3 linked regions of the Oceanicoccus sp. KOV_DT_Chl genome follow. The protein of the gene in region 2 interacts with the protein of the main gene of each other region in a pairwise test. Links are inferred from orthologs where the notes say so. Each region holds a gene or a part of one and is shown on either strand. Other genes may lie near its edges.

Region 1 (3,098 bases), on a different replicon or contig from region 2:
GTCGATAGCATCGAGGTAAACCGGGTTGGTAAAAAAGTCGCCGTCGGCAATAGCTTTGTCGATGCGGCTGATACTTTGATAGACAATGCGGCCAGCACCTAGGCTCATATGACCGACTTCGGAATTACCCATCTGCCCTTCGGGTAAGCCGACATTCATGCCTGAGCTGGAAATCAACGTTTTTGGCGCTTGCGCCCATAGCTTATCCCACGTGGGGGTGTGGGCATGGAAGATAGCGTTGTCTTCAGGCGCTTCGCGGTGGCCCCAGCCATCAAGGATTAATAAAACAACAGGTTTTTTCGCGGTGTTGATTTCCATAGTTCAGCTTTAATCGGTTCGAGGAGGTTAATTGAAAGGCGCAATTCTAGCGGTTCCGGACCTTGTTTACCATTTCAGTCGATGCATGTGGAGATATTCACAGTGAGAATTGTGTCGGCCCCGTGTATACTTGCCGCCACATTTTTGGGCGCCCATTGTTGGGGCGCATTTGCTTAAGAGGTTGTTGTTACCAATGGAGCTATTTCTCCAGTTTTTGTCCGACCAGTGGATACTGGCTACGGCCTTGATCGTGTGTGTTACTTTATTATTTCGACATGAGTCAGCAAAGGGGGGCCTACGCTATCAACTCAAGAGCTCATTAATAAAGTCAATCGGGAGCAGGCTATCGTAGTTGATTTGCGTGATAGCAAGGAATTTGATCAAGGGCATATTGTTGATGCACTGCATATTCCTCATGCCAAGTTAGCTGATCGTATCAATGAGCTGGAGGCAAAAAAATCCCAGCCTGTAGTGTTGGTGTGCAAAATTGGTCAACATTCAGGCGCTGCCGGTAAACAATTAAAAGCAGCAGGATTTGAGCACGTATTTCGTCTCAATGGCGGCATGATGGAGTGGTCTAGTCAGCAGTTGCCGCTGGTGACTAAGTAGCACATAAATATTAACCGTAGCTGTTCCGGGCGACGGTGTATTCAGGTTTGGAAAACGATTTATCATGGCAGCAGATATTTTTTTATATACCACCCAATTTTGCCCATTTTGTGTTCAGGCCAAGCGCTTATTGGACGCAAAAGGTGCGCAATACCGGGAAATCTCAGTGGATGGTAATTCCCAGTTGCGCACTGAGATGATGGATAAAAGTGGTCGGCATACGGTGCCACAGATATGGATTGGCGGCACCCATGTAGGGGGGTGCGATGATTTATGGGCTTTGGAGCGGTCCGGCAAGCTTGATGGTTTGTTGGCCTAGCAACGATTTAACTTTAGATAGAGGATAAAACATGGCTGAGAATGAACAGGCACAGGCGCCACAACAGCAATTTGCAGTGCAGCGTATTTATATAAAAGATTCATCGTTTGAGTCACCCATGGGTGCGGCAGTTTTTGGCAAGCAGTGGCAGCCTAACATCAACGTTGAGATGAATAATGCCGTCAATAAAGTCGGTGAAGATACCTATGAAGCCGTTTTGACGTTTACGGTTACTGCCAAATTGGGTGAGGAGACAGCGGCGCTGATAGAAGTACAGCAGGCCGGTCTGTTTTTGGCTAAGGGTATTGAAGGTGAGCAATTACGTCAGGCCTTGAGTATTTTAGCGCCTAATCTATTGTTTCCGTATGTACGGGAAGCGATTGATAGCATGAGTGTGAAGGGCGGTTTCCCTGCGATAGCATTGCAGCCGGTTAATTTTGAAGCTATTTATCGCCAGCAAGTGGCGCAGCAGGCGGCTCAGCAAGCAACACCTGCAGACGCAGAAGCTCACTAAGCGTTTTACTTTGGCCGCCTGAGAGTTTTTCGGGCGGCTGTAAGTCGTGTTATTTCCCGCCAATAAAATCTAATTGCCGCCAGGCCTCATAGACAAAAATTGCGACGCTGTTAGATAAGTTCAAACTGCGGCTTTGGGGCTGCATGGGTAGTCGCAACCGTTGTTCCGCTGGGAGTGAATCCAGTATTTGTTCGGGTAGGCCGCGAGTTTCAGGGCCAAACAGCAGTGCATCATTGGGCTGAAAGTCGGCCTGGGTATAACTTCTGGAGCTTTTGGTCGTGCAGGCGAAAAGCCTATTGGGTTGCACTTGAGCCATGAACTGCTCCAATGACGGATGGGTTGTAACCGCTGCCCATTCAGAGTAATCCAGTCCGGCGCGACGCAATTTCTTATCATTCATATCAAACCCCAGTGGCTCAATAAGATGGAGCTTAAACCCGGTATTGGCGCAAAGCCGAATAATGTTGCCTGTATTGGGCGGAATTTCGGGCTGGTAGAGAACAATATGAAGCATAATTTGGCTAATTTCCTATACTGAATTTTTCTATTCTAATCTTTAAAATAGACCAGCGCTCTTAAAAAAAGCAGCTATAATTTGTTAACAAAAGCAAATACTTACAAAAACATTCTCATAATTAGATGAAGTTTTTGGCGCAACTGGAGTTAAGCTTGGGGTTGCGAGTCCAAAAATTTTTCAGATGCAGTAATCATAGCGGCAGTATCAGCCGGTTAATTTAGGCCGGTGTAGAGGAGGGGCGCAAGCGCCAATGGCTATATCCATTCCCTGGTTTAAGCAATCCAAAACACGTTCGGGTCGTGTTGGCCTGTCATTTGGGCCTGACGGCATAGGGATTGCTGCAGTCAATTCTTACGGCGCAGTAGTGTTCTGCCAGTTCATTGACCAGTTAGGTGAAACCGCAGAGTTGTTAGCCGAGGTGATCGAACAGCAAGGTTGGCAGAAGATGCCCTGTAGTTTGGTGTTACACCCGGTCTATTATCAACTGTTATTAGCCGAGTGCCCGGCTGTTGCTAGTGATGAAATGTCTGCGGCTGTGCGCTGGAAAGTGAAAGACTTATTAGATTTTCCGCTTGCTGATGCCGCCATTGAATACTTTTTGTTGCCCGAAGATGCCTACCGTGGTCGCCAAAAAATGCTTTACGCCGCCGCTTTACGTAAGGCGGCACTGCAAAGTCTGGTACAGCCAGTAGAAGAAAGCGATTTGATAGTGGATTGTGTCGAGATAGCTGAGCTGGCGCTGCACAATATCGTATCCCGGTTACCTCGTGAAGGCGGCGGCATCGCTTTACTTCAGCTGCATGCGGGAGAAGGGTTTATCA
Region 2 (3,002 bases):
TAGTAGTGGCATGAGCCCAACGGCAGCCTTAAGTCATAAGCTTAGCGGCTTGGCTGGCATTCAAGCTATTAAAGCATTAGATATAAAGCTTCAGAATGAAGAGGAATTAAAAAAATACGCTAGCCAGTTAAACGATATTCATCAACAAATTCTCAGCGCACACAAACAACAGCTACTCATCAGTGATACCGATATTATTAGCGAGTGCGAACAAACCATTAACGATCTGTGGAAAAATATTCCAGGACCCGCACAAACACAAGCCTATACCCCAGCACCTATCCGGCTCAGCAAAAAGCAAGTCTGGGTAGCTAACACCCAGGTTAATTTCTGCGCCAAAGCTTATCCAACCGTGCCAGTCGATCATCCCGATGCAGCACCTTTAACCATACTTGGCGGTTTTTTACGCAATGGTTATTTGCACCGGGCTATTCGCGAACAAGGCGGCGCCTACGGTGGCGGAGCCAGTCACGATGCCAATATTGCCGCATTCCGTTTTTACTCGTATCGAGATCCACGTATCGAAGAAACGCTAAGCGATTTTGATAAATCTATAGAGTGGTTATTAACCGAAGAACACGATGAAGAACAATTAGAGCAGGCAATACTCGGCGTCATTAGCAGCCTGGATAAACCAAGCTCCCCGGCGGGAGAAGCCAAGCAAGCATTTCATAATCAGTTATTTGGGCGTAGCCATCAACAGCGACGAGAATTCCGCCAGCGTATTTTGCAAGTTTCCATAGCTGACTTGAAGCGCGTCACTGGACAATATCTCAAACCAGAACTGGCCAGTATTGCTGTCGTCACCAATCAGACCAATTGCCAGCAACTCAGCGCATTTATCAAAAACCAGGAGTGCGAAGTCTTGAATGTGTGATTTATTACCACTACAGCGGCGGCTGTTGTTAAGTTTACTGACATGAAGTAAAAGTTATGTAAAGGAGATAGCTCATTATTCGAGCTTCAATAACAATTAACCGCTACCACCGATTACAAGCACAGGGCTGCTAGATGAGCGCACATATTTTAATTGCCGATGATGATGTCGAACTCTGTCAATTGTTGACAGACTTTCTACAGCTGGAAGGGTTTATCATAACGTCTGTTCACAATGGCGATGTCGCCGTGAGTGAATTTCAAACTAAAAAATATGATTTGATGGTACTGGACATTATGCTTCCAGGGCGCCAAGGGCTGGATGTATTACGCTCTGTAAGAACACACAGCGATCTGCCTATCGTTATGTTGACTGCCCGTGGCGATGACACTGATAGAATTTTGGGACTGGAATTGGGTGCCGACGACTATGTCCCCAAACCTTGTAACCCAAAAGAATTAGCTGCCCGGGTCCGCGCTGTTTTGCGTCGCGCCAATAACAGCACCCAACAAAAGACTCCCAGCGTGTTATCGACTGGTGATTTATTACTGGATACAACCCGCCGCGAACTTTATTACCAACAACAAGCAATCCATCTAACTTCTACAGAATTTGAAATCCTGCAATTACTGATGCAGCGCGCTGGCAGCGTGGTCGACAAAGAGAATATTTCCAGCGAAGTGCTCAAGCGAAAACTAGCGGCCTATGATCGCAGCATAGACGTCCACATTAGCAATATACGAAAAAAGTTAGGCCAATTTGGTGTCGATGATGACTTGATAAAAAATATTCGTGGCGTGGGCTATCAATTTACCCAAGCTATTAAAGTTGATGAAACCTAACTATTAGCCACTGCCAATGAATCGGTTATTTTTTAAAATATTTATTGGCTTCTGGCTAATTACTATTACCGTATTACTTTCGATGCTGGCCGCTACTCGCTATAGCGATGAATTTGAAAAGAGTGATCAACCCTCCGCCTACGAATTAGGCAAAGCAGCGCAAGGAATTCTAAGCCGCACCGCCGACATCGCCCGGGACCGCAGTCCCAAAGAACTCGACCTATGGTTAGTCGGCTTACCTAGCATCCACTCCGTCAATGCTTACATTATTAATTTGCAAGAGCCCAAACGTTCAACCCCTGTGCCAGACGATATCAGGTTACTCGCGGAAAAAATCACTCTGGAACAACCGACGCTAGTAACCAAAACAGAGAACGTCTCTCTTTACGGCCGAATGTTAATACGAGACCAGCAAGCGATCTCAAAATTATTAATTGCCACGCCACTGCCCCCGTCGCCTTTTGTTTATTTTTTTACAAAATACATTTGGTTTCGCTTATTAGTGGGCATATTGGTTAGCGGTATAATTTGTTTTTTTATGGCGCGTTCAATTACCCGCCCCATTATCGCACTTAGAAAAGCAACGCAGCAGCTTGCCAATGGCAATTTGAATTTTCGCTTTGAGGTTAACAAACTCGCCAATGATGAAATATCCGAATTAGGTCATGACTTTAACAATATGGCGCAGCGACTCGAAAAAACCCTCGAAGAGCAGAAACAACTGGTAAGGGATATATCTCATGAATTACGCTCTCCGCTGGGTCGTATTCAGGCGGCATTAGCACTTGCTCAGCGCAAGCACGGAGAAGACACTGCCGAACTGGAAAGGGTTGAAAAAGAATGTGAACGGCTGAATGCGCTTATCAGCCAACTTCTGGTCATGCCTAATTACAGCCAGGAACTGACCGACTGTATTGACTTAGTAGGCCTGCTCCATGGCATTGCTAGTGATGATCAACTGGAAGCAGAGTTAAGCCACAAGGTTATTGAAATAATCAGCGATTGTGATGAATTGCTCTACACCACTTCCGGCGGCCTGCTGTGGCATGCCGTTGATAACTTAACTCGCAACGCATTGCGACACACACCAGCCAACACCAAGGTAAGCCTGATACTCACCTACAACAAACCCCAAGGGGAAATAACCATTACTGTTAGAGATCAGGGTAATGGTGTACCTGAAGAGTCCCTGGAGAAAATTTTCCTGCCCTTCTATCGCGAAGAAACCGCCCGCAGCCACCAAAATAACGGCGGTCACGGGCTAGGACTGTCGATTGCCAGCC
Region 3 (3,124 bases), on a different replicon or contig from region 2:
TGCCCTTCAAACACAGTGCTAGCGGGCCCGGTCATCATAACGGGATGGCCTTCGCCGCGCCACTCTATCGTTAATGCACCGCCAGGTAAGTTAACGATTACGCGCTGGTCTAATAAACCGTTTAATTGCCCTGATACCACGGCGGCACAGGCGCCGCTGCCGCAGGCCAGCGTTTCACCGGCACCGCGCTCATAAACCCGCAAATTAATTTCCTTGCGGTTGAGTACCTGCATAAAACCGGCATTCACTCGCTGTGGAAATCGTGGGTGCGACTCAATGGCCGGACCGAGGGTGGCGACAGCGGCGGTTTGCACATTATCCACGACCATTACGGCGTGCGGATTACCCATTGAGACAGCGCCGATGTCGTAGTGCTGGCCGTCTACTTCGAGCGCATAACTATTATCGCGAGCAGGAGCATCAAAGGGAATGAGTGCCGGTGATAGTTCCGGCTTGCCCATATTGACCCGCACTTGCCGGTCATCGGTCATTGATAGCTCGATAATGCCGGTATTGGTTTCTACCCGAATTTTGTTTTTGCCGGTGAGTTTTTTGTCGCGCACAAATTTGGCGAAACAGCGAGCGCCGTTACCGCATTGCTCTACTTCATTGCCGTCACCGTTGAAAATACGGTAGCGAAAATCGACATCGGGTTGCGTGGGTAATTCGACCACCAATAACTGATCGCAACCGATGCCGAAATGGCGGTCGGCCAGTTGCTTGATATGGCTGGCTTGCAAGTTGAAACGCTGGGTGATCAGGTCCAGCACGATAAAATCGTTGCCTAGGCCGTGCATTTTAGTGAAGCGTAACAACATAAAATCTCTCCTGCGCTTCGCCGTTAGCGCGGTTAGGGTGATGCTGTTTGACTGCAGCTGTTCAGGTGCAGTCGCTGGAGAGAAGGCTGGTTTCGTTAAGACTGGACGACAGTCTTATGGCAGCAGCGCTTCACCCCGCATCAGGTCGGCGATGGTTTCCCGCGAGCGAATGACATGCATAGTATCACCATCCACCATAATTTCAGCTGCGCGTCCTCGGCTATTGTAGTTGGAACTCATGGTAAATCCATAGGCGCCTGAAGAGGCGACGGATAATAAATCCCCTTGCTCAAGAATAAGTTCACGGTCTTTGCCCAAAAAATCACCGGTTTCACAGACAGGGCCCACCAAATCCCAGAGCTTGGCTTCGCCGTCTGAACGCGGTGCCACTGGCTGGATATTCAGCCAGGCCTGATAAAGTGCCGGCCGAATCATATCGTTCATGGCGGCATCGATAATGGCGAAGTTTTTGTGAGCGTTTGGCTTAAGGTATTCGACTTTGGTTAATAACACTCCCGCATTGGCGCAAATAGAGCGGCCAGGTTCAAAGGCCAGGGTGACATCACGGTCGCCCAGTCGCTCTAACACTTTTGCTACGTAGGCTGAAGGCGCAGGTGGTTGCTCATCGTTGTAGCGCACCCCCAGGCCACCGCCTAAATCCAGGTGGCGAATGCTGATGCCACTGGCTGCGAGTTGATCGATCAGGGCTAACACTCTGTCCATGGCGTCGAGAAAGGGCGCGACCTCGGTTAGCTGCGAACCGATATGGCAATCTACCCCGATCACTTCAATATGACTGAGTTCAGTGGCGCGTTGATACACCTGCGGGGCTTGCTCAATGGCGATACCAAACTTGTTATCTTTCAGGCCGGTTGAGATATAAGGGTGAGTTTGTGCATCGACATCGGGATTCACCCGCAGCGAAATCGGCGCAACGATATCCATCGCCGCCGCCACGCTTTGCAATTGCTCCAGTTCAGCAGCAGATTCCAGATTAAAACAATGGATACCGACCTCCAATGCCCGGCGCATTTCCAGTGCCGTTTTAGCCACGCCGGAAAAGACTACTTTGGAAGGGTCGCCCCCAGCCGCTAAGACGCGCTCCAGCTCGCCGATGGAAACAATATCAAAGCCGGCGCCTAGTCGTGCTAGTACATTCAATACCGCAATATTGGAATTAGCCTTCACTGCATAACAGATTAAATGCTTGCGACCAACGAGGGCTTGTTGATAGGACAAAAATTGTTGTTCCAAATGTGCCCGTGAATACACATACGTAGGAGTGCCGTATTCGCTGGCAATAGCCGCGAGCGGGACATTTTCGGCGTGCAGTTCGCCGTTGCGATATTCAAAGGCTTCCATCGGGGTTAAACCTGTTCTGTGGTGTTGTCGTGTGTTGCAAGAATTTGGAGCTTACTCGTCGATGTCGTCAGTCTCAGCTTTATCTTTGCGCTCAGCTTCGGTTGTAGCCGGTGTGTTGCGCGGCTCCACTTCCTGCTGGGTAGGGGTGGCTGATTGTGGCAAAAAAAGCGGCCCTTTTTGGCCGCAGGCGGTCAAAAGAAATAGGCAACTTATGGCGATTAAACTAGGGCGCATCAGAAATTCTCGTTGGATAAGCGGCGATTATAGCGACACTTGGGCTGAACCCCAATGTTATTTTGCTATACTCGGCTGCCTCGACCAGTCGTTAACAAACAAGGGATACGATGAAAAATAAAATCAATAAGCTGTTAGCCAGCGTGCTGTTAGTGCCAGCGGTTGTGATCAGTGCAGCGGCGGCTGATCGCCTGAATGATCCTTATGTGATTACCAGCCGCAGCCCATTTGTGCAGATTTATGGTTTACCCGCAGCGCAGGGTGCTGAGCTGCAAGGTAGTGGGCAGTGGAGTGGCGGCTTACAAATTGATGTCTCCAATAACTTTGCCGAGAATGATAGCGCCAGCGAGCAGGTGTTTATCGACGGCGAGACCCATCGCGTCAATCTGCAAGGCCGCTACGGTTTGAATGAAAAGTGGGAGCTGGGTATAGATGTCCCTTACCTCAGCCATAAAAGTGGTGGGCTAGACAGCTTTATCGATGACTGGCATGACTTCTGGGGTTTCCCCGATGGTGACCGCCCCGCCTTTCCGCAGGATCAATTACAGTTTAGCTACCAAAATGCCGCTGGCGATAGCGTGCTGTTGAATGAGCCGGAGGCGGGTGTAGGGGATGTTAGCCTGAGCGCGGCCTACCAATTATCTAACAACGACGATCAATATTGGGCGTTACGAGCGGCGGTAAAAATCCCCACCGGCGATGCCGATTCG

What was found.
Region 1: the proteins of UNITIG_RS02915 (region 2) and secB interact in binary tests that used the Escherichia coli proteins (3 or more experiments, as listed by UniProt). The link is inferred for Oceanicoccus sp. KOV_DT_Chl from one-to-one orthologs.
Region 3: the proteins of UNITIG_RS02915 (region 2) and lysA interact in binary tests that used the Escherichia coli proteins (3 or more experiments, as listed by UniProt). The link is inferred for Oceanicoccus sp. KOV_DT_Chl from one-to-one orthologs.

The regions. Positions count from the first base shown.
Region 1 is NZ_FQLF01000002.1:2,085,626-2,088,723, forward strand. The notes cover bases 81-3,018. They hold secB (protein-export chaperone SecB), read left to right. Parts: upstream 81-1,277; coding sequence 1,278-1,760; downstream 1,761-3,018. Other genes in these bases: gpmM (2,3-bisphosphoglycerate-independent phosphoglycerate mutase), read right to left, coding at 81-318; UNITIG_RS24385 (rhodanese-like domain-containing protein), read left to right, coding at 676-927; grxC (glutaredoxin 3), read left to right, coding at 992-1,246; trmL (tRNA (uridine(34)/cytosine(34)/5-carboxymethylaminomethyluridine(34)-2'-O)-methyltransferase TrmL), read right to left, coding at 1,810-2,274; UNITIG_RS13635 (hypothetical protein), read left to right, coding at 2,528-3,018. Outside these bases: more of gpmM, read right to left, coding at 1-80; more of UNITIG_RS13635, read left to right, coding at 3,019-3,098. UniProt on the Escherichia coli protein: One of the proteins required for the normal export of some preproteins out of the cell cytoplasm. It is a molecular chaperone that binds to a subset of precursor proteins, maintaining them in a translocation-competent state.
Region 2 is NZ_FQLF01000001.1:633,540-636,541, reverse strand. What follows is about bases 24-2,865. They hold UNITIG_RS02915 (response regulator transcription factor), read left to right. Parts: upstream 24-1,011; coding sequence 1,012-1,719; downstream 1,720-2,865. Other genes in these bases: UNITIG_RS02910 (ATP-binding protein), read left to right, coding at 1,736-2,865. Also shown: more of UNITIG_RS02910, read left to right, coding at 2,866-3,002. UniProt on the Escherichia coli protein: Response regulator member of the two-component regulatory system CpxA/CpxR which responds to envelope stress response by activating expression of downstream genes including cpxP, degP, dsbA and ppiA.
Region 3 is NZ_FQLF01000002.1:1,620,887-1,624,010, reverse strand. Bases 57-3,020 are described here. They hold lysA (diaminopimelate decarboxylase), read right to left. Parts: upstream 2,181-3,020; coding sequence 933-2,180; downstream 57-932. Other genes in these bases: UNITIG_RS11345 (DUF3187 family protein), read left to right, coding at 2,525-3,020; dapF (diaminopimelate epimerase), read right to left, coding at 57-818. Outside these bases: more of dapF, read right to left, coding at 1-56; more of UNITIG_RS11345, read left to right, coding at 3,021-3,124. UniProt on the Escherichia coli protein: Specifically catalyzes the decarboxylation of meso-diaminopimelate (meso-DAP) to L-lysine. Is not active against the DD- or LL-isomers of diaminopimelate.